One region of the Streptomyces sp. NPDC001070 genome, then DNA from elsewhere that is predicted to be linked to it. Evidence: riboswitches for the same ligand, from Rfam matches in the RefSeq annotation. Region 1 holds a riboswitch; the other holds the start of a gene.
The links. Region 1 has a riboswitch for thiamine pyrophosphate ahead of thiO (glycine oxidase ThiO). Riboswitches for the same ligand answer to the same signal wherever they lie in the genome.
Positions count from the first base shown of each region.

Region 2: it holds a riboswitch for thiamine pyrophosphate, as region 1 does, so the genes downstream of both, ACWDAS_RS26090 (thiamine ABC transporter substrate-binding protein) here and thiO (glycine oxidase ThiO) in region 1, are expected to answer to the same signal.

Region 1 is NZ_JBSFLB010000005.1:22,467-33,330, reverse strand. Features, by position in the region: gene ACWDAS_RS07785 ((2Fe-2S)-binding protein) at 1-228, shown strand, start outside; gene bfr (bacterioferritin) at 242-721, opposite strand; gene ACWDAS_RS07775 (sulfite oxidase-like oxidoreductase) at 883-1,497, shown strand; gene ACWDAS_RS07770 (DUF4396 domain-containing protein) at 1,527-2,084, opposite strand; gene ACWDAS_RS07765 (deoxyribonuclease IV) at 2,163-3,068, opposite strand; gene pknB (Stk1 family PASTA domain-containing Ser/Thr kinase) at 3,056-4,939, opposite strand; gene ACWDAS_RS07755 (thiazole synthase) at 5,068-5,871, opposite strand; gene thiS (sulfur carrier protein ThiS) at 5,878-6,096, opposite strand; gene thiO (glycine oxidase ThiO) at 6,093-7,247, opposite strand; TPP riboswitch at 7,244-7,356, opposite strand; gene ACWDAS_RS07740 (NAD(P)/FAD-dependent oxidoreductase) at 7,439-8,644, shown strand; gene ACWDAS_RS07735 (Rv2175c family DNA-binding protein) at 8,806-9,171, shown strand; gene thiE (thiamine phosphate synthase) at 9,218-9,910, shown strand; gene metF (methylenetetrahydrofolate reductase [NAD(P)H]) at 10,093-10,864, shown strand, end outside.
Region 2 is NZ_JBSFLB010000022.1:111,960-122,823, forward strand. Features, by position in the region: gene ACWDAS_RS26060 (vanadium-dependent haloperoxidase) at 155-1,576, opposite strand; gene ACWDAS_RS26065 (hypothetical protein) at 1,861-2,586, opposite strand; gene ACWDAS_RS26070 (hypothetical protein) at 3,052-3,546, shown strand; gene ACWDAS_RS26075 (DUF4265 domain-containing protein) at 3,593-4,069, shown strand; partial or broken gene ACWDAS_RS26080 (dienelactone hydrolase family protein) at 4,115-4,837, shown strand; gene rlmN (23S rRNA (adenine(2503)-C(2))-methyltransferase RlmN) at 5,382-6,488, shown strand; TPP riboswitch at 6,547-6,651, shown strand; gene ACWDAS_RS26090 (thiamine ABC transporter substrate-binding protein) at 6,643-7,734, shown strand; gene ACWDAS_RS26095 (ABC transporter permease) at 7,803-9,416, shown strand; gene ACWDAS_RS26100 (ABC transporter ATP-binding protein) at 9,416-10,441, shown strand; gene ACWDAS_RS26105 (LOG family protein) at 10,658-10,864, opposite strand, start outside.

The DNA.
Region 1 (10,864 bases):
TGCAAGGCGGGTACGGACTGCGGTTCCTGTGTGCGCCGGATACAGGCGCTTCTCGGCCGTGGCGAAGCCTGTGCGACGCGTACCAAGCTCGGCACCGAGGCGCCCGCGGCGCCCGTCGCGGCGCCGGCGGAGGTTCCCGCGGCGCCTTCCGCGCTGCCGGTCCCCGTGCCGGTCCCGCCCGTGATGCCGGTGCCGGTCGCGGCGGCCGCGGCGGTCACCGCCGCCTGAACCGCGGCTCCGGTCAGCTGTCCGGCTGCTCGATCAGCTGCGCGATGTAGAGCGGTTCCCCGAGCTTCTCGATGAGGTCGAGCTGGGTGTCCAGGTAGTCGATGTGGTGCTCCTCGTCGGCGAGGATGTCCTCGAAGATGTTGGCCGAGGTGATGTCGCCCTTGGTCCGCATGACCTCGATGCCGCGCTTGAGCCGGTCGATCGCCTCGACCTCGACCTGGCGGTCGGCCTGGAACATCTCGGTGAGGGTCTGGCCCACCCGGACGTGGAAGAGCCGCTGGTAGTTCGGCAGCCCTTCGAGGAAGAGGATGCGGTCGGTCAGCACCTCCGCGTGCTTCATCTCGTCGAAGGACTCGTGCCGGGTGTACTGGGCGAGCTTCGTCCAGCCGAGGTTCTCCTGCATCTTCGCGTGCAGGAAGTACTGGTTGATCGCCGTCAGCTCGCCCGTCAGCTGCTCGTTCAGGAACTCGATGACCTCGGGGTCGCCCTGCATGGCAAGCCCGTCCTTTCGGGAGGAATCCACACGATGGGCGCATCTTCGCACCGCCGGTGAGAGCGATCCAGTAAGTTCACACTTACTCCGGTGGCCCGAGTTGTCATGCTTTATCCGGGTGCTGGTCGGTAGCACTGCATGCGGTCTGTCACCATGGATGCATGGGTCAGTCGGAACGCCGCGAAGGGGAGCTCCCCCCGGGGCAGCGGCTTCAGCGCGGCTGGCCGGTGACCCACTACGGTCCGGTGCCCAGGTTCAAGCCCGACCGGTGGGAGTTCCAGGTCTTCGGTGCCACGGCGGACGGCGGCAAGCACGCGTGGGACCACGAGGAGTTCTCCGCGCTGCCGTACACGACGGTCATGGCCGATTTCCACTGCGTGACCAAGTTCAGCATGCTCGGCGTCGAGTGGGGCGGCGTCGCCACCGCCGAGATCCTGCGGCTGGCGCCGCCCGCGCCCGAGGTCACGCACGTCATGGTGTGGGCCGAGTACGGATTCAGCTCCAACCTGCGGCTCGCGGACTTCGCCGACCCCAAGTCGATATTCGCGACCCACCGGGGCGGTGAGCCGCTGACCGCGGAGCACGGCTTCCCGGCCCGGCTGATCGTGCCCCACCTCTACGCCTGGAAGGGGCCCAAGTGGGTCCGGGGCGTGGAGTACATGACGTCCGACCGCCGCGGCTTCTGGGAGGAGCGCGGCTACCACAACATCGGTGACCCTTGGGTCGAGCAGCGCTACTCGTACCAGGAGGAGCCCGGCGACGGGCCGGAGCTCTGACGGGCCGGGAGTCGCCCCTCCACCGCCGGTCAGTGGTACTGGTGGACGACCGCGTGACCCTTGCCGCGGCCGATCATCCACTTGTTGACCGGCGTGGTCACCAGGAAGGCCACCGCGAAGGACAGTGCGAGGCTGAGCCAGAACAGCGCGTCCGACAGCGTCGCGTCCATGGCGCCGGGGAAGATCAGGATCGTGCCGTTGTCCGCGAGCTCCATGAAGACGATCGAGACGGTGTCGGCGGCGAGAGCGACCCGCAGCGCGCTGCGCGGGTCCAGCCCGGCCCGCAGCACGCCGCGCATGGTCAGCGAGTAGCCGAAGACGAAGGCCAGCACGATCGCCAGGGCCATCGTCGGGACGTTGTGCCAGCCGAGCGCGGTGCCGATCAGCATGCCGAGGACCTCGCCGATGGCGCAGCCGGTGAGGCAGTGCAGGGTGGCCTGGACGGCGGTGCCCCAGGAGGCGGGGCCGGCGGTGTGGTGACCGGCATGCCCGGTGTGATCGGTTTTCTCGGTGCGGCGGGGCGCGCCGAGGTGGTCCTGGTGGTCCGTGTGGTGGTGTCCGTGGTGGGAGTGCTCGACGTGCTGCATCCTGCGTCCCCCAGAGGTGAGTGCGGCGGCGTGGTGCATTCCGACAGCCCCAACGATATACCCCCCGGGGGTATTCCGTCAGGCCGGACGCAAGGACTTCAGCACGGCCACGTCCGTCGCCATGCCCGTGCCCTTGGGGCCGCCGTTCGGCGTCTCCACGATGAGCGGGACGCCCTCGGTCGCGGGGTGGCGGAACAGTTCCCCGAAAGCGGCGGCCCCGATGTGACCGGCACCGATGTTCTCGTGGCGGTCCTTGCGGGCGCCGGCGACGTCCTTGGAGTCATTGGCGTGGATCAGCCTCAGCCGTCCCTCGCCGACCGTCGCCACCAGCTCGTCGAGGGTGGACTTCACCCCGCCGGCCGCCGCGAGGTCGTGACCGGCCGCGAACACATGACAGGTGTCCAGGCAGACGCCCAGCCGCGGGTGGTGGTCCAGGGCGTCGAAGTACGGGCCCAGATCCTCCACCAGCGAGCAGAGCGAGAAGCCCTGCCCCGCGGTCGGCTCCAGCAGCAGCCACGGGTCGTCGTCGTGCGTCAGCTCCTCCAGCAGCGGCAGCATCCGCTCCCGCACCTGCGCCAGCGCGGTGGCCCGGGCGCGGCCACCGGTCGCGGAACCGGTGTGCACGACCGCGCCCAGGGCGCCGATCGCCCGGCCCCGGCGCAGGGAATGGCGCAGCGAGTCCACCGAGCGGTCGACGGTCGCCTCCGTGTGCGAACCGAAATTGATCAGGTAGGGCGCGTGGACGTACGCGGGGATGCCCTCGGCGGCGCAGCGCTCGCGGAACTCCTCGTCCTGCCGCGGGCTGCCCGCCGGGGTCGCCCAGCCGCGCGGGTTGGCGACGAAGACCTGCACGGTCTCGGCGCCCATCCGTGCGGCCTCCGCCAGCCCCGTGGTGGCCAGGCCGCCGGCGACGGCGACATGGCCGCCGACCGGGTTGCGGGCGGCGGCAGCGCCGCCGTCGGTGGTGGTGGCTAGCGCACCCACAGTGTGATCGTGCTGCCCTTCGGTGCCTCGGTGCCGCCGCCGGGCGACTGGTTGTTGACCTTGCCGGTGAAGAAGAACTGGATCACGCGTACGTCGAAGCCCGCGCCCTCCAGCTTCGCCTTCGCCTTGTCGGCGTCCAGGCCCACGACGTCCGGGACCTCGATCATCTCCTGGCCCTTGGAGACCGTGAGCGTGACCGTGTCGCCGGCCGCCAGCTGCGTGTCCGCGCCGGGGCTCTGCTCGGCGACCGCGCCCTCGTCCGCCTGGTCGGAGTAGACCCGCCGCGGGTCGACCTTCACCCGCAGCCCGGCGTCCTCCAGCTGCAGACGGGCGTCCTCCAGCGGCTGCCCGACCACGTCGGGGGCGTCGACCGGCACACCCTTGCTCACCACCAGCGAGACGCCCGAGTCGGGCCGCCTGCTCGCGCCCGAGCCGGGGTCGGTGGAGATCACCCGGCCCTGCGGCACCTCGTCGCTGAACTCCCTGGTCACGGTGGCCGGTGTCAGGCCCGCGGTCTTCAGCGCCCGCTTCGCCTCCGCCAGCGTCCGGCCCACGACGTCGGGCACCTTCACCCGCTCCGGGCCCTTGGAGACGGTGATCGTCACCGTGCCGGTGTCCCGGATGCGCTCACCGGTCCCCGGGTCGGTCGAGGCGACCCTGCCCCTGCTCGTCGTCGAGTCGAAGGCCTCCACGACCTTGACCCCCAGCCCGGCGTCGCGCAGCTGCTGCTCCGCCTGGGCCCGGGTCAGCCCGACGAGGGCGGGCGTCCTGGTGAACTGGCCGTCGTTGATGTACCAGACGCCCGCGCCGACCCCGAGGATCACCAGCAGGGTCGCCACGACGGCGACCACCCCGGGGCGCTTGCGGGAACGGGCCGCGGGCCGGGGCTGCGGCCGGGGCGGCTCGGGCGACAGCTCCAGTCGCGCGGTGCGGTTCACCACCGCCGTGCGTTCCTCGGAACCGGCCGGGACGGCGGGGCCGGGCGCGGGGGTCCGCGCGCCGGGCGGAACGACGTCCAGCTGCTGGGCGGTCATGCTCTGGCGGACCGCCTGCAGCCGTCCCAGCAGCTCCGCGGCGTCCGCGGGGCGCCGGGCCGCGTCGCGGGCGGCCGCGTCGGCCACCAGCGCGTCCAGCTGCGGGGCGAGCCCGGGGACGGCGGCGGACGGCGCCGGGACGTCCTCGTTCAGGTGCTGGTAGATCACCTGCATCGGCGTACCGCCGGTGTGCGGCTTGCCGCCGGTCAGCACCTCGTAGAGCAGCACCCCGCACGCGTACACATCGGTGCGGGCGTCGGTCGTGCCGCTCTCGATCTGCTCCGGCGCCATGTAGGAGACCGTGCCGAGGACGCCGGTCGTGGAGGTGGTGTGCGTGTCCGCGGTCCTCACCAGGCCGAAGTCCGCCACCTTGACGCGGCCGTCGTCCCCTATGAGGACGTTCTCCGGCTTCATGTCGCGGTGCACCAGGCCCGCGCGGTGCGCGGCGCCCAGCGCGGCCAGCACGGGCTCCAGGATGTCCAGCGCGGCGCGGGGCGGCAGGGCGCCGCGGTCCCGCAGCACGTCGCGGAGGGTGCAGCCCGCGATGTACTCCATCGCGAGGTAGACGTACGTGCCGTCCATGCCCTGGTCGTAGACCTGCACGACATTCGGGTGGTCCAGGCGCGCCACCGACCTCGCCTCGCGGATGAAGCGCTCCACGAAGCCGTACTCGGCGGCGAGGGCGGGGTGCATGACCTTCAGGGCCAGCACACGGTCCAGGCGGGTGTCCAGCGCCCGGTACACCGTCGCCATGCCGCCGACCGCGATCCGGGACTCCACCCGGTAGCGGCCGTCGAGCGTCTGCCCGACGAGCGGGTCCTGAAGCGTCGTATCCACGACGGTGCAGTTTACGGTGCCAAGATGACCCTTCTGGGCTAAGCGCCCAAGTTGTGCCCCACTCGTGCGGTTCCGCAACCGGCCCGTGACCGGTGCGGTGGCGGGGTGAGCGGCGGGTACCGCGGGAGTCAGGGGGAACCGAAGGCGGGGCGTTCGGGGTCGAACGTGGCGAGTCCCGCAGCGGGGGAGGACGCGGCGGCGTAGTGGCGGCGGGGGATGCGCCCCGCGCGGTACGCGAGGCGTCCGGCCTCGACGGCGTGCCGCATGGCCTCCGCCATGAGCACCGGCTCCTGCGCCCGGGTGACCGCGGAGGCCAGCATGACCGCCGCGCACCCCAGCTCCATCGCCAGGGCCGCGTCCGAGGCCGTACCGGCCCCCGCGTCAAGGATCACCGGCACCGTCGCCCGCTCGACGATCAGCTCGAAGTTGTGCGGGTTCCGGATGCCGAGCCCCGACCCGATCGGCGAGCCGAGCGGCATGATCGCCGCGCACCCCGCGTCCTCGAGCTTCCGGGCGAGCACCGGGTCGTCGTTGGTGTAGGGCAGCACCGTGAAGCCGTCGTCCACGAGGGTCTCCGCCGCCTCCAGCAGTTCCACGGGGTCCGGCAGCAGCGTGCGCTCGTCGGCGATGACCTCCAGCTTCACCCAGTCCGTGCCCAGCGCCTCCCGCGCCAGTCGGGCGGTGAGGACGGCCTCGCCCGCGGTGTAGCACCCGGCGGTGTTCGGCAGCACGCGGATGCCGTGCCGGGCGAGCACGGACAGCACGGAGCCCTTGACCGTGGGGTCCAGCCGCCGCATGGCGACCGTGGTCAGCTCGGTGCCGGAGGCGAGCAGCGCCTGCTCCATGATCTCCAGGCTGGGCGCTCCGCCCGTGCCCATGATCAGGCGGGAGTCGAAGGCGGTGCCGCCGATGGTCAGCGGGTCGTCGGCCATGGTGGGTCAGCCTCCCTGGACCGCGGTGAGGACCTCGACCCGGTCGCCGTCGCGGAGCGGGGTCACGGGCCACTGGGCGCGGGGTACGACGGTCTCGTTGAGCGCGGCCGCCACACCGGACGGGGAGGCGGTCAGGGTCGCGACAAGGCCGTCGAGGGTGACGCCCGCGGCGACCACCCGCGCCTCGCCGTTGACGGAGACGGAGAGAAAGAGGGGCGCGGTCATGCGTACTGCTCCTGGGGTGTGGACGTGAACCGGTCGGGGGAGAAGGGCCGGGCCTGCGCGGGGGTGTCCGCCCCGGTGAGGATCTCGGCCATCACGTCGCCGGTCAGCGGCGTGAGCAGCACGCCGTTGCGGTGGTGCCCGGTGGCGAGCACCAGGCCGTCGAGCGCGCCGCGCCCGAGCAGCGGGGCGTTGTCGGGGGTGCCGGGGCGCAGTCCGGCCTGCGTCTCGGTCAGGGGCAGTTCGGTGATGCCGGGCAGCAATTCGTGGGCGTCGCGGAGCAGTTCGTAGACCCCGCCGGCGGTGACCGTGGTGTCCCAGCCCATCTCCTCGCTGGTGGCGCCGACGACCAGTTCGCCGTTCTCGCGGGGGACCAGGTAGACGTGCCCGCCGCGCACGACGGCCCGTACCGTCCGGGACAGGAACGGCGCGTACGCCCGCGGTACCCGCAGCCGCAGCACCTGCCCCTTCACCGGACGCACGGGCGGCAGCACGCGGTCGGGCAGTCCGCCGATCCGGCCGCTGAGACTGCCGGCGGCCAGCACGACCTGCCCGGCGGCGAGCCGCGTGCCGTCCTCCAGGACGACGCCCCGCGCGCGGTCGCCCGCGACGTCCACCCGCGCCACCCGCGACCGCCGGAACCCCACCCCGGACAGCTCGCAGGCGCGCAGCAGCGCCGCGGCCAGACGCCGCGGGTCGACCTGGTGGTCGCCGTCCACCCGCAGCCCGCCGCGCACACCGGGGGCGAGCATCGGTTCCAGACGGCGGCACTGGCGGCCGCTGAGCCACTCGGACTCAAGGCCCAACGAGTCCTGGAAGGAATGGAGTTCGCGCAACTGCGCGCGGTCGTCGGCGTCGAGGGCGACGGCGAGGGTGCCGCAGGTGCGGTAGCCGAGGCCGAGCTCCGTGACCTCCTCCAGTTCGGCCACGAAGGACGGATAGCGGCGCGCCGCGGCGAGGTTGAGGTCGAGCAGGGCCTGCTCGCCGTACTGCACCTCGGTGACCGGCGCCAGCATCCCGGCCGCGACCTGCGCGGCGCCGCCGCCCGGTTCGGGGTCCGCGACCGCCGTCCGCAGGCCGCGCTGGGCCGCCCGCCAGGCGGTGACCAGTCCGATGATCCCGCCGCCGATCACGACGACGTCATGACGGTGCATGGTTTTCCCGCTCCTCCCTTCGCCGGCATGACCCGGATCAGGTTCGTACGGTCGGCGGCCGCCCAGCCGCCCTCTCAGCCCGGTGCGCCGGGCTCCCGCGAGTGCTCTCCTGCCACCTTAGTACGCACCATCGGCAGCGAGTAGGGCACCGGTACCGCCGGGCGGCGCCCCCGCGGCGTTACCGTGATCGCGTGACCAGCAGCAGCGAGCAGCGCGTCGTCGTCGTCGGGGCCGGGATGGCCGGAGTGCAGACCGCCGTGTCCCTGCGCGAGCAGGGGTGGGGCGGGACGGTCACGCTGCTCGGCGCGGAGCGGCACCCCCCGTACGACCGGCCGCCGCTCTCCAAGGGCGTGCTCTTCGGCGCCGACGAGGGCCCGCTGCTGGACGTCGACTTCCCCGGCATCGGCGTCGAGCTGCTGCTGGGGCGGCACGCGACCGCCCTGCGGCCGAGCGAGCGGCAACTGCTCACGGACGGCGGCCCGGTCGGGTACGACAAGCTCGTCCTCGCCAGCGGCGCCGAACCGGTCATGCTGCCGGGCAGTGAGGGCACGCCCGGCGTGCACGTGCTGCGCACCCTGGACGACGCCACCGCGCTGCGGCCGGTGCTGGAGAACCAGCATCGGGTCGTCGTGGTCGGCGCGGGCTGGATCGGGGCCGAGTTCGCGACGGCGGCCCGCCACGCGGGGTGCGAGGTGACCGTCGTGGAGGCGGCCGAACGGCCGCTCGCCGGGGTGCTGCCGGCGCGGATCGCCGAACGGATGCGCGGCTGGTACGCGGAGGCGGGCGTCGACCTGCTCACCGGCGCGGTCGTCTCCTCCGTCGAGCAGGGCGCCGTGCGCCTCGCGGACGGCAGCGTGCTCGCCGCCGAGGCGGTCGTCGTCGGGATCGGCGCCCGGCCCGCGACCGGGTGGCTGGCCGGCTCCGGTGTCGCCCTCGGACCGGACCGCTCGGTCCTCGCCGACGACCGGCTGCGCACCTCGGTGCCCGAGGTGTACGCCGTGGGGGACTGCGCCTCCTTCCCCTCGGCCCGGTACGGGGAGCGGCTGCTGATCCACCACTGGGACAACGCGGTGCAGGGGCCGCGCACGGCCGCCGCGAACATCCTGGGCGGCGACGAGGCCTACGACCCGGTGCCGTACTTCTGGTCGGAGCAGTTCGGGCGTTTCGTGCAGTACGCCGGGCACCACGTGGACAGCGACCACATGCTGCTGCGCGGCGACCCGGACGGGCCCGCCTGGTCGGTTCTGTGGCTGCGCGAAGGCCGTCTGGTCGCGCTCTTCGCCGTGGGGCGGCCCCGCGACCTGGCCCAGGCCCGCAAGCTCATCGCCCGCGGCGTCCACCTCGACGAGGCCCTGGCCGCGGATCCGGCGGTGCAGCTCAGGGCCGCGCTCGTCTGATCCCGCGCTCGTCCCGTCCCGTCCCGCCCTGTCCCGCCCCGTTCCGCCATGGGGCCGGCGGTCGCCGGACCCATGGCGGACCCGTAGCGGAGCCGTCAGGACGGAGCAATGGGTGCCCTGAGCGGTTCCACGGCACCCGTCCGGGATGGCACGCTTGTCCTGTGACCGAGATCGACGCAAAGATTGACTCCCTCGTCCCTTCCTGGCTGAACGTCCCCGACATCGCCGAACGCCTCGACGTCGAGGTGACCCGGGTCCGTCAGCTCATCAAGGAGGGCCAGCTCATCGCCGTTCGCCGGGGTGAGAACCGGGTGCTGATGGTCCCCGCCGACTTCATCGGCGAGGGGAAGATCGTGAAGGGCCTCACCGGCACGCTCAACCTGCTCAAGGACGACGGGTTCAGCGACGAAGAGGCCCTGGAGTGGCTGTTCACCCCTGACGAGAGCCTGCCCGGCACCCCCGTCCAGGCGCTGCGCGAGAATCGCGGCACCGAGGTGAAGCGCCGCGCCCAGGCGCTCGCCGTCTGACCGACCGGCCCGCCACCTCAGCAGCCACCCGAGGGGACCCGCCCGCATGAGCACGAGCACCCGCGCGCAGCTCGCCGACGCCCGGCTCTACCTGTGCACCGACGCGCGCAAGCGCCAGGGCGGCCTGACGGAGTTCGCCGCGTTCGCGGACGCCGTGCTGGCCTCCGGGGTCGACGTCATCCAGCTGCGCGACAAGAGCCTGGAGGCCCGCGAGGAGCTGGAGTACCTCGCGGTCCTCTCGGAGGAGTGCGGACGGCACGGCAGGCTGCTCGCGGTGAACGACCGCGCCGACGTGGCGCATGCCGCGGGGGCGGACATCCTCCATCTGGGCCAGGGCGACCTGCCCGTGGCCGCCGCCCGTGCGCTGCTGGGCGACGAGGTGATCATCGGGCGGTCCTGCCACTCCGAGTCCGAGGCCGCAGTCGCGGCTGGGGTTGCCCATGCCGAAGGCCAGGGCCCCGTGGAGCCCGGTGCGGACTACTTCTGCACCGGGCCGGTGTGGCCCACCCCCACCAAGCCCGGCCGGCCCGCGCCCGGCCTCGGCCTGGTGCGGTACGCGGCGGGCCTGGGCGCGGACCGGCCGTGGTTCGCGATCGGCGGGATCGACCTGTCCAACGTGGAGCAGGTGCTGGACGCCGGCGCCCGCCGGATCGTCGTCGTACGGGCCGTCACCGAGGCCGGCGACCCGGGCGCGGCGGCGGCCGAGCTGGCCAAGCGAGTGCGCTCGTACGAGGACTGAGCGCGGACCGGGTGAGGGCCGGGCGAGGGCCGAGCAGGCACTGAACAGGCGCGGAGCAGGCACCGGGTGAGGACCGGGCACCCCTCGGGGCGTCTCGCGGCGCGAGCGCGGCATGTCCAAGGGGTGGACATTCGGGTGGCGTCTGTTGGGGCGTCCCAGCCCTCGCCGTTAGCCTGAGGCGCATGGCCCTCGGAACCGCCTCCACCAGGACCGACCACGCGGTCACCATTCGTGAGCTGCTCGCCTCCGGCGAGCGCTCGTACTCCTTCGAGTTCATGGCGCCGAGGACCGAGAAGGGCGAGCGGACGCTGTGGAACGCGATCCGCCGCATCGAGGCGGTGGGCCCGACCTTCGTCTCCGTCACCTACGGCGCAGGCGGCAAGTCACGCGAGGGCACGGTCCGGGCGACCGAGCGGATCGCCTCCGACACCACCCTGACCCCCGTGGCGCACCTGACCGCGGTCAACCACTCCATCGCCGAGCTGCGCAACATCATCGGCCAGTACGCGGACGCGGGCATCCGGAACATGCTCGCGCTGCGCGGCGACCCGCCCGGCGACCCCATGGGGGAGTGGCAGCGGCACCCGGAAGGCGTCGACTACGCCTACGAACTGGTGCGGCTCATCAAGGAGTCGGGCGACTTCTGCGTGGGCGTCGCCGCCTTCACCGAGATGCACCCCCGCTCGACGGACTGGGAAAGTGATACGCGTCACTTCGTCGAGAAGTGCCGGGCGGGCGCGGACTACGCCATCACCCAGATGTTCTTCAACGCCGAGGACTATCTCCGGCTGCGTGACCGGGTGGGGAAGGCACGCTGCGAGACGCCCATCATCCCCGAGATCATGCCGGTCACGAACGTGCGGCAGATCGAGCGCTTCGCCCAGCTGGGCAACGCGCCTTTCCCGCAAGAGCTCGCGGACCGTATCCTCGCGGTCAAGGACGATCCGGCCGCGG
Region 2 (10,864 bases), on a different contig from region 1:
CCGGGCACCGGTGCTGCCTCCGTCCGTCACTTCCCATGCGTGAGCGCCCTTCCGGGCCGTTCCGCGGGCCCGGGAGGGCGCTCTCGTGATCACGCCGACGACTGCCGCCGGCTCGTCAACGGGCCGGAGCGGAAGGGGAACAGCGCCGGTGCGGTCAGCTCGTGCCGTCGCGCGGGCAGGCGTCCGGGATGGGCGGTGACGACTGCGGGATTGCCGGGTGCAGTGGTTGGAAGTAGTGGGTGAGCGTCCAGACGCCGACGCGCGCGCCCGCCCGGCACCCCTCGGTGTCCGCCGTGCGGGTGTGGATCCCGGCCCAGACGCGGGCGTCGATCATGTCCTCGTTGAGCTTGACGGCGTCGTCGTACCGCCGTGTCGTGCCCGTGGCGTCGGAGGGGATGTCGAGGTCGAGGTGGGACGTGCCCAGGATGCCGGTCAGGGTCTGGGTGACGGCCCCGGCGACCGCCGCGTGCCCGCTGATGTAGTCGGGGTGCGGCGGCGTGATGAGCAGCGGCTGCCACTGGGGATCGGGTTCGGTCGCCGGGTTGCCGTCGGTGCCCGCCTGCTGGATGGCGGTGATCGGCCGCCAGGAACCGTAGTGGAACTTGGAGTTCCACGTGGTGATGACGGCGTCGGTGGCCGAGGCGTTCGCCGCGGCGAACAACCTCGCCGTGTCCGCGATGTCCAGGTGGTGCCGTGAGCTGTAGTCGCGGAACGCCGTCTGGAACTGCACCGTCAGATTGCCCCCGAAGAACAGGGCGGTCTCGGTCTGCGGCGCGGTGCGGAGCGAGCCGGTCCTCGCCCCCATGGTCTTCACCTCGTTCACGTCCTGGGCGTAGCGGGCCGACGTGAGGGCGGGCGGCGGGCCGGGCCGGAACTGGGCCGGGGAGGTGAGCAGCAGCGGGCGCAGCCGGGCGAGCCAGGTGTCGATGAAGGGGAGGTTGGCCGGCGGAGTGGGACGCCAGACACCTGGCGCGGGCGGGGTGGTGAACTCCAGAGCGTCGAACCGGCCATCGCCTTGGCGCAGTTCGAGTACGCGGTCGGCTGCGCGTGCTCCGAAGGCCACGCCCTGCCGCTTGGCCTTGCCGTCGGGGATCTTGGCGAGGGAATCGGCGTACGCGGCGTCGAGCAGCGTCCGGGACGCGGGGAAGTCGGCGAGCAGCACGTGGTGTGCGGCGGTCACGGCCGCCGCCTCGGGCGACGCGGTGGCGGGCCCGCGTGCCCGCCACTTGTAGGGCGTGTAGCGGCCCTCGATGCCGACCACGGCGTTGTAGACGGCGACCGATACGACTCCGTGCCAGGTGACCGCCTGCCCCGAGGGCCGGGTGGGGGTGAGGCTGGCGCTGATGACGTCGGTGGTGATGGCGTTCCAGTCGCGGATCGCCGCGGGGTCCGCCGCGGGCGGCCGGTGCTGTTCTGCGACGACCGTGGCGGCGGGGCCGGCGGCCCGGGCCGCGACGGGTACGGGCGACGCCAGCGCGGTGGCGACAAGGGCCGCCGGCGCGACTATGCCGGTGAGCCGTCCGTACCGCCGGAGGAACCGCCTTGACGGCGGAGAGGTCCTGTCCGCAGGACTCATGTCGGGACTCCTCGTCGATCTCGAGCCCGAGCCGCACCGGAAGGACTTCCGGCGCGGCTCGGGCCACGTCGACGTGATATGTACCCGAGACCACCCGCACGGCCGCCCGGGCCGTCCAAGTGGTGCAGCGCGTAGGGCTGTTGGCCATCCGGGGGCGCACGCCCGCAGATTGCGGCATGCCCGGTCAACTGCCTCGGGCCGCTTCAGCCCTTGTTCGCGTTCCGCAGGACGGGCGGTGACCGGCCGATCGCCGGCCACCGCCCGGGTACATCCTCGGGGAGCGGTCAGGGGACCCGAGGGGGCCGCTGGCCCAGGACCGGGGTCCAGTCGTCGCAGGCCAGGCCGGTATCGGTGATGATGCAGCGGTTCTCCAGCACCTCACCGCGGAAGGTGACGACCTTGACCGACAACTGGTCAGTGGGAACAAGGCTCACACTCGCGCCGCAGACCCCGGTGGAGGGGTACCCGCGGCGTCCGCTGAGGTTCTGCCAGGTAAAGGTGCTGCCGCCCACCTGGGCGGTGGGGTCGCTCTCGCCGACGTACGTCCGTCCGCGGACCACGACGACGGAGAAGTCGCGGCCGGTGGCGTCGGCGTCGCCGATCGAGTCGATGTCGCATCCCGCGAGCCTGCCCGGTCCGGGGAACGGACCGTAGCCGGGGCCGGGGCGGGGGCCGGTGAAGGAGTCGGGGTAGTGGTCGAGGTCGGGACCGGGGCGCGGTCCGAGAAGGGGACCGAGACCGAGGCCCGGACCCAGACCGAGACCGGGGCCCGGACCGAAATCGGTGTACGGGAACGGATCGTCGTCGTCGTACGGGCCGGGCGGCCACGGGAAGCTCGACGCCGATGCCGCGGGTGCCGACGTGCCGCCTGTGTCGGCTGCCTGTGCCGGGACGAGAGCGGACGCCGATATCGCGGCGGCGAGGGCCGCCGGCGCCGCGATGCCGGTGAGCCGTCCGTACCGCCGGAGGGACCGCCTGGAAGGCGGCGGGGTCCTGTCTGCAGGACTCATGTGGGGACTCCTCGTCGATCTCGGCCCGGAGCCGAACCGCCGGGGCTTCGGCGTGGCTCGGGCCCATGTCGAGGTGATCCGTACCCCCGCCCGCGGGCGTCTGCCGCGCAGGTCATCCCAGTGGCGCAGCCTCTTCACGGGCCATTGGGCGGCAGTCACCCGATCGGCGATCACCGGAGTGAAAGAACGCCGCCCGTGTCGACAACCCCGGGTCCTCGCTGGGCCGTGAAAGGCTGGCCAACGTTGCCGGCCGCTGCGACGCCCGGGGGTGACCGTCCCTCACCCGTTCGGGCCGCTCAGGTCACGATCAACTCGTCCAGGCAGGAGCCGACCGATTCGCGGCCAGCGTACGGACCCGGATCTCTCGCCCCGTGGCAGCTCCCGCCCAAAGTCGCTCTGCGCTCTTGCGCGTAGACTGCTGGCCAGCAACGGCGGGGGCGGCTTATGCCTCCAGGGGAGGTCGTCGTGCAGGCGAGCGACAACGAGCGCCGCTGGATCGGGGCGTGGCACGTTCCGTTGAACATTGCCGCTATGCACCAGAGCGGCGTACTGCTGTTCATCGGCTTGTGCTGGATTCCGGCCGTGTCCACGGCAGTCTATGGGCAAGCGTTCGGGCTGCTGATCTGGGTCCTGATGTTCCACGTCGCTATCCAGATACCCGCCGGCCTGCTTGCCTCCCGCTGGGCTGTTCGCGGCCAGGTAGCCAGGGCCGGCCTGGTCGCACTGGGAGTAGCCACCTCGGTCACGTGGACGCTCTATCTATGCACGGGTCAAGAGCCAGCGACGCGGGCTTTGTGGTGGCAGAGCTGGACATGTCTCTGCGTCTCCCTGAGCTGTTACGTGTGGCTGTGCACCCTGCGCCGCTCCACTGTGGAGCGACTTGCCGAACGGTTCAAATACTCTGTCCAACCACTCGCCATGTGGGCCTTGTTGCGTCCGCCATGGCGCGGTCCCCATTGAGGGGAGATCGCCACGATCCGGGCCCACATGCTGGCCGCCGGTCGGGGTGGAGAGCCTGTGGGCCATCGACCGGGGGGACGGAAGGGCCGAGCTGGCCAACTCGCCCTTCTTCGTGCGAGGCGTGGCGATCGGCGACATCGTCGAGACTTCCGCGGACGACGACGGGGTCAGGTGGGCGGTCAGGGTGGTCCGACCCTCGAACAACTGCACCATCCGCTTGATCGTGTTCCGTGACAAAGCCTCGGCAGCAGCGCGGCAGAGTGTGGTCAACGCCTTCCTTGAGTTGGGCGCCGGCGGCGAAGGCATCGAGCGATTCGGCATGGTGTCCCTCGACAATCCGTTGGATCTTGCCGGCGGAGCGCGACCGCCTTCGCGGCGGGCCCCGGAGCCCGCAAAAACCTGTTGGCGGACCACGGCGACCACCGCTACGTTTCCGGAAGCCGTGCGAGAGAACGAGGAGGTGGTATCCGTGAACACAGTATCGACATGGGTGCTCCCCTCCGGGGTCACGGTCGGGCGATAGGTCGTCCGGGAGCGCCGTTCAAGAGCACTCCCGAAAGGCACGACCATGCAGTTCACTTCTGAACAGCGCCTCGACGGCGGCGTCCTCGAGCGCGAATTCACCCTCGGCGAGATCCCCGGCACCCTGTGGACGCCCGAATCCGCCGCACCGGCCCCGCTGATCCTGATGGCCCACAACAACGGTCTGCCCAAGGGGGAATCCCGGCTGGTGGCCCGGGCCCGGCACACCGCGGCGTGCGGCTACGCGGTGGCCGCCATCGACGCCCCCGGGTGCGGTGACCGGCCCCGTTCCACCGCCGACGAGTAGGCCCGCGCCGACCTTCGCCGGGCGATGCAGGCCGGCGAGCCGGTGGATGAGATCTTCGAGTCCTTCGTCGGCCCGCTGGTCGAAAAGGCGGTCCCGGAGTGGCGGACCACCCTGGACGCCCTCCTTTCGCTGCCCGGGATCGGCGGCCCGGTCGGGTACGCGGGGTGGACCGCCGTCGGCATTCGGCTGGCGGTGGTCGAGCCGCGCATCGCGGCCGCCGGTTTCTTCGCCGGGGGTTACGTGCCCCGCGCCCAGCGCGAGGAGGCCCGGTTGGTCACCATCCCGCTGCTGTTCCTGCTGCAGTGGGACGACGAAGGGAATCCCCGGCAGCGGGCCTTGGACCTGTTCGACTCCTTCGGTACCAAGGAGAAGACGCTGCACGCCAATCTCGGTGGGCACACCGGCACCCCGTGGTTCGAGTTGGAGGACGGGGTCCGGTTCTTCGGCCGGCACCTGAGGTGAGGCCGGGCCGTCGGGCCGGCAGCAGACGGTAGGCGGTCTCGGCCGGGATGCCGCTCATCGAGGACAGGTCCCGGCCCTCCTCGATGGCGGTGGCCGGCAGATGCACAACCGCCCCGATCGCGGCGGTACCGGCCATCGGCGGTACCGGCCGGTCGGGGCGGCGCGTCTCCGGATCGACGTCGGTGAAGGTCCCGCCGGCGGGCATCGACCACCACGGAGGGGCGCCCCCCGGCGGGCCGTACCGCACCGACGGCTGGCAGACCGGATCTGCCCTCAAGAAGCGCACGACGCATCTCCTCCACCGGCACCGCCTCCAGGAAGACGGCCCCCAAGGGACCCAGAGATGGTGCAGTGAAAAGGACAAGATCCAGCCGGCCGAAGCCACTGCTCGCAGCCGGACCCACTGGCGGCGCGGGCCGCGTCCTCCGGGCCGTCTGCGGGCCGTGAAAGGTCGGCCGGCGTTGACAGGGGACATCTGAGGGTGACGGGAGCCTCACCCATCTGACCTGGGCGGGCCCAATCGATCTGCGACACTGGATGAACCATGCCTGCACCCGGAGAACTCACATTCGTCGCGCCGCGCGGAGCCAAGAAGCCGCCGCGGCACCTTGCCGATCTCTCGCCCGAGGAGCGCCGGGAGGCCGTCGCGGAGCTGGGGGAGAAGCCGTTCCGCGCGAAGCAGCTGTCGCAGCACTATTTCGCGCGGTACGCCGATGATCCCGCCGCCTGGACGGACATCCCCGCGGCGGCGCGCGGGAAGCTGGCGGAGGGGCTGCTGCCGGACCTGATGTCGGTGGTGCGGCACTCCAGCACCGACAACGACACGACGCGCAAGACGCTGTGGCGGCTGTTCGACGGGACGCTGGTCGAGTCGGTCCTGATGCGCTACCCGGACCGGGTGACGATGTGCATCAGCTCGCAGGCGGGCTGCGGCATGAACTGCCCGTTCTGCGCCACCGGCCAGGCCGGGCTGGACCGGAACCTGTCGACCGGCGAGATCGTGCACCAGATCGTGGCGGGCATGCGCTCGCTGCGGGACGGGGAGATCCCGGGCGGGCCGGCGCGGCTGTCCAACATCGTCTTCATGGGCATGGGCGAGCCGCTCGCGAACTACAAGCGCGTCGTCGGCGCCATCCGCCGGCTGACCGACCCCGAGCCGGACGGGCTGGGCCTGTCCCAGCGCGGCATCACCGTGTCGACGGTGGGCCTGGTCCCGGCGATGCTCCGCTTCGCGGACGAGGGCTTCAAGTGCCGGCTCGCGGTGTCGCTGCACGCGCCCGACGACGAGCTGCGCGACACCCTGGTGCCGGTGAACACCCGCTGGAAGGTGCGCGAGGTGCTGGACGCCGCGTGGCACTACGCGGACGTGTCCGGGCGCCGGGTCTCGATCGAGTACGCGCTGATCCGGGACATCAACGACCAGGCATGGCGCGCCGACCTGCTGGGCCGGCTGCTCAAGAATCATCGCGTGCACGTCAACCTGATCCCGCTGAACCCGACCCCCGGCTCGAAGTGGACGGCCTCGCGGCCCGAGGACGAGCGGGCGTTCGTGGCGGCGCTGGAGGCGCACGGCGTGCCGGTGACCGTACGGGACACGCGGGGGCAGGAGATCGACGGCGCCTGCGGGCAGCTGGCGGCTTCCGAGCGCTGACCCGCGCTTGCTAGGGTGACGGTCGTTTGCGGCCGTTTGCCGTGACATCACACAAAAGAACATCCGACAGGGGAGCGCACAGAGCGCTGAGAGTGCGGCACGGCCGCAGACCCTCGGACCTGATCCGGGTCATACCGGCGTAGGGAGTCACCACATGAGCACCACCCGTCGGCGTGTCGCCGGCACCGCCCTCGTTGTCGCGCTCGGCGCGAGCGCGCTCGCCGCGTGCGGCAGCGACAGCGGGGGCGCCGCCAAGGGCGAGGGCGGCAGCACCTCCAAGACCGTGACCCTGGTCAGCCACGACTCCTTCGCCGCGTCGAAGGGCGTGCTGAAGGACTTCACGAAGCAGACCGGTTACACGGTCAAGGTGCTGCGCGGCGGGGACGCCGGGGCCGCGGTCAACCAGGCCGTGCTGTCCAAGGGCAATCCGCAGGGCGACGTCTTCTTCGGCGTCGACAACACGCTGCTGTCCCGCGCCCTCGACAACGACCTGTTCGACCCGTACGAGGCCAAGGGCCTCGACAAGGTGCCCGCCACGCTGCAGCTCGACGCCGCGAAGCACCGCGTCACCCCGATCGACTTCGGTGACGTCTGCGTCAACTACGACCGCAAGTACTTCACCGAGCACAAGCTCCCCGTGCCGCAGAGCTTCGACGACCTCGTCAAGCCCGAGTACAAGGACCTGCTGGTCACCGAGAACGCCGCCACCTCCTCCCCGGGGCTCGCCTTCCTCCTCGCCACCACCGCGAAGTACGGCGACGGGGGCTGGGAGGGGTACTGGCAGAAGCTCAAGGCCAACGGCGTCCAGGTCGTCGACGGCTGGGAGCAGGCGTACTACGACAACTTCTCCGGAGCCGGCGGCGGCAAGGGCGACAAGCCGCTGGTCGTCTCGTACGCCTCCAGCCCGCCCGCCGAGGTGCTCGGCCTGAAGACGCAGCCCGCGGAGGGGCCGACCGGTGTCGCGACCGGCACGTGCTTCCGGCAGATCGAGTTCGCCGGCCTGTTCAAGGGCGCGAAGAACACCGAGGGCGGCAAGGCGCTCGTCGACTTCCTGCTGAGCCGCGCCTTCCAGGAGGACATGCCGCTCAACATGTTCGTCAACCCGGCCCGCGACGACGCGAAGCTGCCCGAGGTCTTCACCAAGTACGCCCCCGTCATCAGCGATCCGGCCACCGTCGCGCCGGAGAGGATCGCCGAGAACCGGGAGCAGTGGGTCAAGTTGTGGTCCTCGCTGGTGCTGAAGTAGCGGAAGCCGCCGAGGGAACACACGCGAAGGCGGCGGCCGTCCGGTCGATCGCCGTACGGCTCGGCCTGATGGCCGTGCCGGTCGCCTTCTTCGCGCTGTTCTTCGGCTACCCGGTCGCCGCCATCGTCGCCCGCGGGCTCCGCGAGGGCGGGCGGTGGCGGTTCGGCCGGTTCGCGGAGGTGCTCGGCGACCCCGACATCCTCCACGTGCTGTGGTTCACCTGCTGGCAGGCGGCGGCGTCCACCGCGCTCACCCTGGCGATCGCGCTGCCCGGTGCCTATGTCTTCGCCCGCTTCGACTTCCCGGGCAAGCAGGTGCTGCGGGCGGTGGTGACCGTGCCCTTCGTGCTGCCGACCGTGGTCGTCGGTTCGGCCTTCCTCGCGCTGCTCGGGCGCGGCGGGCTGCTCGACGAAGTGTGGGGGGTGCGCCTGGACACCACGGTGTGGGCGATCCTCCTCGCGCACGTCTTCTTCAACTACGCCGTGGTCGTGAGGACCGTGGGCGGGCTGTGGGCGCAGCTCGACCCGCGGCAGGAGGAGGCCGCGCGGGTCCTCGGCGCGGGACGCCTCGCGGCCTGGCGCAAGGTGACGCTGCCCGCCCTCGGCCCCGCCGTCGCCGCGGCCGCGCTGATGGTCTTCCTCTTCACCTTCACCTCCTTCGGCGTCATCCAGATCCTCGGCGGCCCCACCTTCTCCACCCTGGAGGTGGAGATCTACCGCGAGACCGCCCAGTTGCTGGACCTGCCGACGGCGTCCGTACTGACGATCGTGCAGTTCGCCGCCGTCGCGGCGATCCTCGCCGTGCACGCCGGGACCGTTCGGCGCCGGGAGAGCGCGCTGCGGCTGGTCGACCCGGCCCGCACCGCGCGCCGGCCGCGCGGCGCCGGCGAGTGGGGGCTGCTCGCGGGGGCGCTCGGCACGGCCGCGCTGCTGATCCTGCTGCCGCTGGGCGTGCTGGTCGAGCGCTCGCTGCGCGGGCCCGGCGGCTACGGCCTCGGCTACTACCGGGCGCTGACCTCCGTGGCCGGCAGCGGGGGGACGTTCCTGGTGGCGCCGGTCGCCGCGGTCTGGAACTCGCTCCAGTACGCGGCCGCCGCCACCGCCATCGCCCTGGTCGTCGGAGGGCTCGCCGCGGCCGCCCTCACCCGGCGGGCCGGGCGCCTGGTGAGGGGCTTCGACGCCCTGCTGATGCTTCCGCTGGGCACCTCGGCGGTGACCATCGGCTTCGGCTTCCTCATCACCCTCGACGAGCCGCCGCTGGATCTGCGCTCCTCGTGGATCCTCGTGCCGCTCGCCCAGGCGCTGGTCGGCGTGCCCTTCGTGGTGCGCACCATGCTGCCGGTGCTGCGTGCCGTGGACGACCGGCTGCGCGAGGCGGCCGCGGTGCTCGGCGCCTCTCCGCTGCGGGTGTGGCGCGAGGTCGACCTGCCGCTCGTGCGGCGCGCGCTGCTGGTGGCGGCGGGCTTCGCCTTCGCCGTGTCGCTGGGCGAGTTCGGCGCCACCGTCTTCATCGCCCGGCCCGACAACCCCACCCTCCCCGTCGCGGTCGCGCGCTTCCTCGGGCGGGCCGGGGAGCTCAACTACGGCCAGGCGATGGCGCTCAGCACCGTGCTGATGCTGGTGTGCGCGGGCGCTCTGCTGGCGCTGGAACGTATCCGCATCGACAGGTCGGGGGAGTTCTGATGGCCCTGCTGCGACTGGACGGCGCCACCGTGCGCTTCGGCGGGCATGCCGCCCTGGACGCCGTCGTCCTGGAGGTCGCCGAGCACGAGACGGTCTGTGTGCTCGGGCCCAGCGGCAGCGGCAAGTCCACCCTGCTGCGCGTCGTGGCCGGGCTGCAGCCGCTGGACGCCGGTCGCGTCCTGCTCTCCGGCCGCGACCAGGCGGGTGTGCCCACCCACCGGCGCGGCGTCGGGCTGATGTTCCAGGACCACCAGCTCTTCCCGCAGCGCGACGTCGCCGGGAACGTCGACTTCGGGCTGCGCATGCGCGGCGCCGGGCGCGCCGAACGGGAGCGCACGGTGGCGGGGCTGCTGGAGCTCGTCGGGCTCCCCGGCGCGCAGCGGCGCGCCGTGGCGTCCCTCTCCGGCGGCGAGCAGCAGCGCGTCGCCCTGGCCCGGGCCCTGGCCCCCGGGCCGCGGCTGCTCATGCTCGACGAGCCGCTCGGCCAGCTCGACCGCGGCCTGCGCGAGCGACTGGTGGTCGAACTGCGCGGGCTCTTCCGCCGGCTGGGCACCACGGTGCTCGCCGTCACCCACGACCAGAGCGAGGCCTTCGCCCTCGCGGACCGCGTCGTCGTCATGCGCGACGGCCGCGTCGAGCAGGCCGGTACGCCGCTGGAGGTCTGGCAGCGGCCGGCCTCCGAGTTCGTCGCCCGCTTCCTCGGCTTCGACAACGTCGTGGCCGCCACCGTCACCGGCGACGCCGCCGACACCGCCTGGGGCAAGGTCCCCGTCCCATCCGGCTCCCCGCAGGGCCCCGCCCGGCTGCTCGTCCGGCCCGCCGGCGTGCGGCTTGTTCCCGCCGACGACGGACTGCGCTGCGCCGTCCTCGCCCGCACCTTCCGCGGCGACCAGGTCACCCTCCTCCTGCGGCCCGAGGACGGCCCTCCCCTGGAGGCCGGCTGCGCCCTGCGCGACGCCCCCGCCGAGGGCGACACGGTCGGCGTCGCCTTCACGGCGGACGAGGTCGTGGTGCTCGGCGGGTAGACCCCGTCCCGTCAGCCGCCGCGCGACCTTCCCCGGCGGCCTTGCGGGGCCGGACGCTCGGTAGTCGAGCGGCAGGGGCCTCCGCTCCGCGCCCCCCTTCCCATCCGCAGCCCGCATCTGTGCGCCCGTAGGGCGCGAGACGGCGGGACGGCCGAACACGGTGCAGGCCGTACCCCGGTCGTGCGCAACGCGGTCGCGCGTACCCCGGAGTTCGGGCTAGTCCCGCGCCAGGCGGGCCAGTGCCCGCGGGGCGTCCTCGATGGAGTCGACCAGGGCGATCCGCCCTGCCATGGGGCGGTCCGCGGCGAGTGCCTGCAGCAGGGGCCAGGCCGGGAGGCGGCGGGTCCAGTGGTCGCGGTCGACCAGGACCATGGGGCGCGGGGCGCCGTTGGACTCGTAGTAGTTGGGGGTGGAGTTGTCGAA